DNA from 2 places in the Allobosea sp. 05T439 genome. Region 1 is predicted to be linked to the other one. Evidence: riboswitches for the same ligand, from Rfam matches in the RefSeq annotation. Region 1 holds a riboswitch; the other holds the start of a gene.
The links. A riboswitch is a leader RNA that binds a small molecule or an ion and turns the genes downstream of it on or off. The one in region 1 is predicted to bind cobalamin.

Region 1 (4,205 bases):
ATGCCGGCCGCCCCTTCTTCGAGAGTGCGCTCCGGGCTCTGCGCGCCCGCGCCGTCAACATGGACGTGCCGATCACGCTCGGCATCGTGCTCGCGCTCGGCATGTCGGTGGTGGTGACCTGGAACCACGCCGAGCATGCCTATTTCGACGGCGCGGTGATGCTGATCTTCTTCCTGCTGATCGGGCGCTATCTCGACCAGCTGATGCGCCGCCGCACGCGCGACCTCGCTGGCAATCTTGCCGCGTTGAAGGCCGAAACCGCGACCCGGCTGATGCCGAATGGCGAGGCGATGGTGACGCCGATCGCGGCCATCGTGCCCGGCGACCGCGTCCTGATCKAGCCGGGCGAGCGCGTCAGTGTCGATGGCATCATCGAGACCGGCTCCTCCGAAATCGACCAGAGCCTCGTCACCGGTGAAACCCTGCCGCATGCCGTCATGGCCGGCGCGCAGGTCTATGCCGGCACCGTGAACCTCTCCGGGGCCCTGACCGTCAAGGTCGAAGCCGCAGCCAGCGGCACCCTGCTCGACGAGATCGATGCCCTGATGGCGCGCGCGGTCGAAAGCCGCTCCCGCTATGTCAAGCTTTCCGATCGGGCGGCAAGGGTCTACGCCCCTCTCGTCCACGCCACGGCGCTCGCGACCCTGCTGGGCTGGATGGCCTTCGGCCTGCCCTGGCCCGAAGCACTGATCATCGCCATCACCGTCCTGATCATCACCTGCCCCTGCGCGCTGGGGCTGGCGATTCCGGCCGTGCAGGTCGTTGCTGCGTCTGCCCTGTTCAAGCGCAAGGTCATGCTGAAACAGGGCGATGCGCTGGAGCGCCTGGCCGAAGCCGATGTCGCTGTCTTCGACAAGACCGGCACCCTCACCCTGCCGGACCCCGATCTGGTCAATGGCGCTGAGATCGATACCGCAACCTTGCAGGCGGCGGGCAGGCTGGCAGCCGCGAGCCGCCACCCTCTCGCCCGCGCCATCGCCCGTGCCGCCGGCCATCCTGCTCCTGCGAGCGATGTCAGCGAAAATCACGGCGCAGGCCTGAGCGCGATTGTGGATGGGATCGAGACCCGTCTCGGCAGCGTCGCTTATTGCGAGGCCGGGGCGGAAGCCGCCATCGTCGCCGCGCGCCATCCCTCAGCCTCCCTGATCGCCTGGCGCCATGGCACTGAATGCGCCATCTTCGCGGTCGATCAGAAGATCCGGCCGGAGGCGCGCGACTGTATCGCCGCGCTACGCGGTCTCGGCCTCGAGATCCGCATTCTCTCCGGCGACCGAAGCGAAGCTGTCGCGCCGGTCGCCTCGGCCCTCGGTATCACGGAGGCCGAAGCCGGCCTGCGTCCCGACGAGAAGCTCAAGGCGCTCGACCGGCTCAGCGCCAAGGGGCGCAAGGTGCTGATGATCGGCGACGGGCTCAACGACGCTCCGGCCCTTGCCAAGGCCCATGTTTCGATCTCGCCGATCAGCGCGACCGACCTGGCGCAGGCCTCGGCCGACATTGTCTTCATCGGCGACAGCTTGATGCCGGTCGCCGACAGCCTGCGCATCGCCCGCAGGGCGCGCAACCTCATGCTGGAAAACCTCTGGTTTGCGGTGCTGTACAATGCCGTCGCGGTGCCGATTGCCGTCGCGGGCTTCGCGACGCCGCTCGTCGCAGCCGTCGCGATGTCGGGCTCGTCACTGGTGGTCACGCTCAACGCGCTGCGCGCGGGACGCGGCCTGCCGCGGCAGAATACGGGAGTGGCGTCATGAATATCCTGGTGATCCTGTTCCCCCTGGCACTCGGTCTCGGACTGCTGGGGTTGGCGGCCTTCTTCTGGTGCATGCGCACCGGCCAGTTCAGCGATCTCGAGGGACCGAGCTGGCGCATTTTGAGGGATGACGACCTGCGTTCGCCTGGGGACACCCGCACCAACGATCATTGACGCAGCGGCCGTTCCGGCCTTACCTCGCCAGCGACGGTTCCCTTAGGGGATCAAAAGGGAATGCGGTGCGGATGGTTCGCCATTCAATGCCGTGGCTGCCCCCGCAACTGTAAGCGGCGAGCCTTTCGCCACACGCCACTGGGGCCCTCGGACCTGGGAAGGCGGCGACAAGGCACCGACCCGCGAGCCAGGAGACCTGCCGTCAGCCGTGGTCACACGCGAACACGTTCGGACGGGGTGTTTCGATCGCTTGTTGAACTGCACGCTGGCTAAGGGCAGCGGACGGGGCCTCGCGTTCGCGGTGACGTGCCACAGACGTCAACGCCCGAGGTTCCATCGTGATCCGTCCTCCCAAGGTTGCCCGGCGCAGCCGGCTGCTCATCACCCTGTCGCTCCTTGTCTCCGCCGGCTCCCTCCCCGCCAACCAGGCATCCGCCCAGTCAGCCACCGAATCGATTGCCCTCGACGAAATCGTCGTCAGCGCGACGACGCGACCCACGCCAGCGCGCGAGATCGCCAATTCCGTGACCGTCATCACTGCCGGTGATATCGAGCGCGAGCAGCGCCGGACCCTGCCGCAGGCGCTCGCCGCCGTTCCCGGCCTCAATATCGTGCAGACCGGCGGGCCGGGCGGGCTGACCTCGGTCTTCATCCGCGGCACCAACTCCAACCACGTCAAGGTATTGATCGACGGCATCGAGGCCAACGACCCGTCGACCCCGAACCGCTCCTTCGATTTCGGCTCGATGCTGACCGACGACATCGAGCGCATCGAAGTGCTACGCGGACCGCAAAGCGGCCTCTACGGCGCCAACGCGCTGGGCGGCGTCATCTCGATCACCACCAAGCGTGGCGAGGGTCCGCCGAAGCTCACGGCCCGAGCCGAGGCCGGCTCATACGGCACCTTCAACCAGTCGGTCGGCCTCAGCGGCGGCGATGACCGCTTCAACTACGCCCTCAGCATCGCCCATTTCAAATCGGATTCGACCCCGGTGACGCCTCCCGGGCTCGTGCCGTCGGGGCGCCGCGTCAACCCGAATTCCTACGACAATTGGACCTATTCGGCCCGGTTCGGCGTCGCGCTGTCCGATACGCTGTCGCTGAACTGGGTCGGCCGCTACACTGACGGCTACCTGCTCTTCACCGGCGATTCCGGCTTTCCGAGCACGCCCAGCAGCTTCCGCAGCAGCCAGGACTACAAGCAGGCCTTCACCCGCGGAGAGGTCGTCTGGGATCCGCTTGGTGGGCGCTTCGTCAATCGCTTCGGCCTGTCCTACAGCAATCAGGACCGCACCGGCCGCACGCCGAATGCGATTGGTATCCTCGGCCTGCCGACGGAGAATCTCGGCGAGCGCACCAAGGTCGACTGGCGCGGCGACCTTGAGCTGATGAAGGGGCAGACCCTGGTGATGGGTCTGCAATACGAGCGCGAACGGCTGGAAACCCGCGCGCTCACGGCATCCAACGGCAATACGGGCGCCTTTGCCGAACTCCAGTCGAATTTCGGCGACCGGCTCTTCATGGTCTCGAACATCCGCTACGACGATGACGAGACCTTTGGCGGCCACACGACCTACCGCTTCGCGCCAGCCTATATCGTGCCGGAAATCGAAACCAAGCTGAAGGGGAGCTATGGCACGGGGTTCAAGGCCCCGACCCTGAGCGAGCGTTTCAGCGATTCTCGCCCGGCCTTCAACTTCTTCGGCAATCCCAACCTGAAGCCGGAAGAAAGCCGCGGCTGGGATCTTGGCTTCGAGCAGCCTCTCCTCGATGACAAGGTCCGGTTCGGCGCCACCTATTTCCACAACGACATCGAGAACCTGATCGTCACCAACGTGGCGCGGAACTCCTATGCCAATATCGGCAAGGCCACGACCAAGGGGGTGGAGGCCTTTACCGCGCTCGAAATCTCGCCGCAGTTCAAGGTGCGGGCCGACTACACCTTCACCATCGCCAAGGACGACATCGCCCGGCAGGAACTGCTGCGCCGTCCCCGTCACAAGGCCAGCGTGACGGCGAGCTGGACCCCGGTTGACAAGCTCACCCTTTCGGCGACGCTGATCTATGTGGGTGAGCGCGTCGACGGAAACCGTGACTTCTCGATCTCGCGCATGCGGGCGCCGGGTGCGGCCATCGTCAATCTCGCCGCCGAGTACAAGGCGACGGACAGGCTCAGTGTCTTCGGCCGCATCGATAACCTGCTGGACAAGCGCTACGAGAACCCCGTCGGCTTCCTGGTGCCGGGTCTGAGCGCCTATGGCGGCCTGAAGGTAACGCTGTGAAG
Region 2 (4,205 bases), on a different contig from region 1:
ACAGCGCAGCCTGCACGAGCATGTCGCACGGGTCGCCGAAGGACTGGAGCGGGACGGGCTCAAAGGCGGACGCATCGCCGTTTCGATGATTGTCGGCCGCAACCCCGAAACCCTCGACGAAGCCGGAGTTTCCCGCGCCGCAATCGAAAGCCTTGCCGAGAATTTCTCGGACGGGATCGTCGCTCCGGCTTTCTGGCTCGGCGTCGGCGGCCTGCCGGGCGGCGCGCTCTACAAGGCGATCAATACCGCCGATTCGATGATCGGCCACAAGACACCGCGCCACCTCGCCTTCGGCTGGGCGGCGGCGCGTCTCGACGACCTCGTCAACCTTCCCGCCTCTCGCCTCACCGCGCTGCTGCTGACCGCAGCCGCCGCACTCGACAAAACGTCAGACCCCGCCAATGCGTGGCGAGCTGTCCGACGCGATGCCCGCCATCATCGTTCGCCCAATGCCGGTTGGCCGGAAGCCGCGATGGCAGGTGCGCTCGGCCTCCGGCTGGCGGGCCCGCGCGTCTATGGCGATGTCAGGGTCGACGACGGGTGGATGGGGGACGGCCGGGCCGAAGCGGAAGCGGCGGATATCCGGCGGGCGCTCGCTCTCTATCGGAGGGCGTGTCTGCTGCTGTGGGGGCTCGCCGTTGCGGGGGCCGTCACCGCGCTCGCCCTCTAGTTCATCGGACCGGGCATCGCATCGGGAACGACGATCTCACCTTCTGTGTTTGCTTCGACTTTCCCGAAAGCTGCGATCCACGTTTCGGGTCGATGCCCTGGCCTCAGAACTCGATCCCGGCCTGTGCCTTCACGCCCGCCGCGAAGTGATGCTTGACCACCGTCATCTCGGTGACGAGGTCTGCGACGGCGATCAACTCGGGCTTGGCATTGCGGCCGGTGACGACGATGTGCAGATCAGGGCGCCGGCTCGCCAATGTCTCGACCACCTCCGCCAGCGGCAGATAGTCGTAGCGCAGCGCGATATTGAGTTCGTCGAGCACGAGCAGGCGTATCTCCGGATCGTCCATCAACGCCTTGGCCTTGGCGAAGGCGCGCCCGGCGGCAGCGATGTCGCGGGCCTTGTCCTGCGTTTCCCAGGTGAAGCCTTCGCCCATCGTGTGCCAGACGATGCGATCGCCGAAGGCGTCGAGCGCCTTGCGTTCACCTGTCGCCCAGGCGCCCTTGATGAACTGCACCACCCCGACGCGCCAGTCATGGCCGAGAGCCCGCAGGATCAATCCGAAGGCGGCGGTCGACTTGCCCTTGCCTGGCCCCGTATTGACGATCAGGAGTCCCTTTTCGATCGTCTTGGCGGCGACCTCGGCATCCTGCACCGCCTTGCGCTTTTCCATCTTGGCCTTGTGGCGGGCGGCCTCGTCAGCATCGATCGTCATCGGAACCTCCTGCTCATTTCACCTGCATCGGCAGACCGGCGACCATGAAGATCACCCGGTCGGCCCGCGCCGCAAGCATCTGGTGCAACCGCCCCGCCTCGTCGCGGAACCGTCGGGCGAGCGCATTCTCGGGCACGATACCGAGCCCGACCTCGTTGGAAACCAGGACCACCGGGCCACGTGCCGAAACGCAGGCCTCGACCAGTTCCCGGCTTGCAGCCGCCACATCCTGCTCTGCCAGTATCACGTTGGTCAGCCAGAGCGTCAGGCAGTCCACCAGGGCAGGTTGCCCCGCGGGAACCGCGCGGATCGACTGCGCCAGGGCCAGCGGCGCATCGATGGTCATCCAATCCTGCGACCGGCGGGCGCGGTGCTCGGCAATCCGGGCGCGCATCTCATCGTCATAGGCCTGCGCCGTGGCGAGATAGATCCAGGGCGCCGGCACCATCTCGATCAGGGCCTCGGCATGGCGGCTCTTGCCGGAGCGGGCGCCGCCCAGAACGAGGGTAAGAGGGGAAAGGATCGCTGCCACTGCCAAAATCTCAACCCAGGGAAGATCAGCCTAAGGAACGGACCTGGCGAGCGAAGCGAAACAAGCCGGGACAGGCCATCAGAGATCACATCGCTTCACTGCGCTCGCAATCACGATCGCTGCATTGCACAGCACCGTGCAGATGGCTAATGATCATCCCCGACGGTGCCTCTGCAAGGAGGTGAAAAGGGAACGCGGTGCGATACCGCGGCTGCCCCCGCAACTGTAAGCGGCGAGTTTCGCGCCATCGGCCACTGGGATTGTCCCGGGAAGGCGGCGAGAGATCCGGACCCGCGAGCCAGGAGACCTGCCGTCGATGAGTGATGCAATCCAGCGGGCTGCCGGCGGGGTGGCCAAGGAGACCGAGATGACGACGAATACGGCTTCGATCACCACCCAGGCCAGCGCATCCGAGCGCGTCAAGGCTGTCGCAGCTGCCCTGGCACTCGGCGCAGCCCTGATCTTCACCGTCGGCTTCGCCCATTCGACCAGCGTTCACAACGCAGCCCACGACACGCGCCACACCCTCGCCTTTCCCTGCCACTGAGGGAAAGGCAACATGGTCAATCGTGTTCTCACGGTCAGTCTTCTGGCCGGGCTTCTTGCTGGGCTCCTGGTCGCAGCACTCCAGCATGTCACCACCACGCCGCTGATCCTCAAGGCGGAAACCTTTGAGACGGCGTTGCGCGCAGCCGAGCTTCAGCACGCCAGCTTCACCGGCGATGCCAGGATCGTCCTTGCCCATGGCGGCGCCGACGCAGCCGACCACGCCGAGTGGAAGCCACAGGACGGCTTGCAGCGCACGGCCTTCACCACCATCGTCACCATTGCGACCGCGATCGGCTTTGCCGCCCTGCTGCTCGGCGGCATGATCGCAGCGGGCGATGCCATCACTGAACGGACCGCACTGATCTGGGCGGCTTGCGGCTTCCTGGCCTTCGGCCTCGTGCCGGCGACCGGGCTCGCACCGGAATTGCCCGGCAGCGCGTCAGCCGAACTGCTCCACCGCCAGACCTGGTGGATCGCCACCGCGCTCGTCACCGCCGGCGGCCTCTGGGTCTTCCTGCGGACGGAGGCGAGCTGGCTGCGGGCACTTGCCGTGCTTGCCATGCTCGTCCCGCATCTGATCGGCGCACCACATCCCGCCGCCCCGGAGAGCAAGGTCCCGGCCGAAATCGCAGCGCATTTCGCCGCGCTCTCGCTCGCGCTCCAGGCTGCCCTCTGGCTCGCTACCGGCTTTGCCGTCGGCGTGCTCTGGCCCTGGGCGACGCGCCGTGCCGCAGCCCCGGCCAAGGCCTGACGCTGAGCGCGATCCCCCGGGATCGCGCCGGAAGCAAAGGAACCGGCCTATGCCCGAAGGCGATGTCACCATTTTCGTCTGCGTCGCCTGCCGGCGCGCGCGGGCGGACCTGCCGGAGGGTTACGACCAGCCCGGACTGGGTTTTGCCGAGGCGCTGCGCGAACGCATCGCGCGCGACGGCGGGACGCTTCCGGTCGAACCCGTCGACTGCCTCGCGGTCTGCAATCGCCCCTGCACCGTCGCCTTGGCGGCCGACGGCAAATGGACCTATCTGATCGGCGATCTCGACGCAGACACCCATATCGCCGAAATCGTTGACGCAGCTGCAAGCTTTGCAGCCAGCGCAAACGGTATCGTTCCCTGGAAAGAAAGACCCGCTTCGTTCCGCAAGGGCGTGGTCGCGCGCGTACCGCCTCTCCCGGCGCGCCAACAAGGATGAGATCATGAACGCTCCCCAAGCCCGCTCGCTGGGCAAGATCCCCTGCACGATCATCACCGGCTTCCTCGGGGCCGGAAAGACCACACTGGTGCGGCACCTGCTGGAGAATGCAGGGGGCAAGCGCATCGCCGTGCTGGTCAATGAGTTCGGCGATCTCGGCTTCGACGGTTCCTTCATCGACGGCTGCGGCATTTCCGGCTGCACCGCGGAGGACATCGTCGAGCTGCCGAATGGCTGCATCTGCTGCACCGTCGCCGACGACTTCGTGCCAGCGCTGGAAAAGCTGCTCGACCGGCCGAACCCGCCGGAACACATCCTGATCGAGACCTCGGGGCTTGCCCTGCCGAAGCCGCTGGTCAACGCGTTCAATTGGCCGGCCATTCGGTCACGTGTCACGGTCGATGGTGTCATCGCCGTGGTCGATGGTCCGGCCGTGGCGGATGGCCAGTTCGCGGATGATCCCGCCGCTCTCGCTGCGCAGGCGGCGCAGGATGCCGCGGTCGGGCACGACAACCCGCTCGAAGAAGTGTTCGAGGACCAGATCCTCTG

Region 2: it holds a riboswitch for cobalamin, as region 1 does, so the genes downstream of both, AC1DIO_RS25345 (CbtB domain-containing protein) here and AC1DIO_RS06105 (TonB-dependent receptor plug domain-containing protein) in region 1, are expected to answer to the same signal.

The regions. Positions count from the first base shown of each region.
Region 1 covers NZ_JBFTKP010000004.1:106,165-110,369, forward strand. Annotated here, with positions in the region: gene AC1DIO_RS06095 (heavy metal translocating P-type ATPase) at 1-1,748, shown strand, start outside; gene ccoS (cbb3-type cytochrome oxidase assembly protein CcoS) at 1,745-1,921, shown strand; cobalamin riboswitch at 1,939-2,139, shown strand; gene AC1DIO_RS06105 (TonB-dependent receptor plug domain-containing protein) at 2,260-4,203, shown strand.
Region 2 covers NZ_JBFTKP010000028.1:34,241-38,445, reverse strand. Annotated here, with positions in the region: gene cbiB (adenosylcobinamide-phosphate synthase CbiB) at 1-670, shown strand, start outside; gene cobO (cob(I)yrinic acid a,c-diamide adenosyltransferase) at 774-1,385, opposite strand; gene cobU (bifunctional adenosylcobinamide kinase/adenosylcobinamide-phosphate guanylyltransferase) at 1,399-1,923, opposite strand; cobalamin riboswitch at 2,064-2,246, shown strand; gene AC1DIO_RS25345 (CbtB domain-containing protein) at 2,234-2,464, shown strand; gene AC1DIO_RS25340 (CbtA family protein) at 2,477-3,217, shown strand; gene AC1DIO_RS25335 (DUF1636 family protein) at 3,267-3,656, shown strand; gene cobW (cobalamin biosynthesis protein CobW) at 3,661-4,205, shown strand, end outside.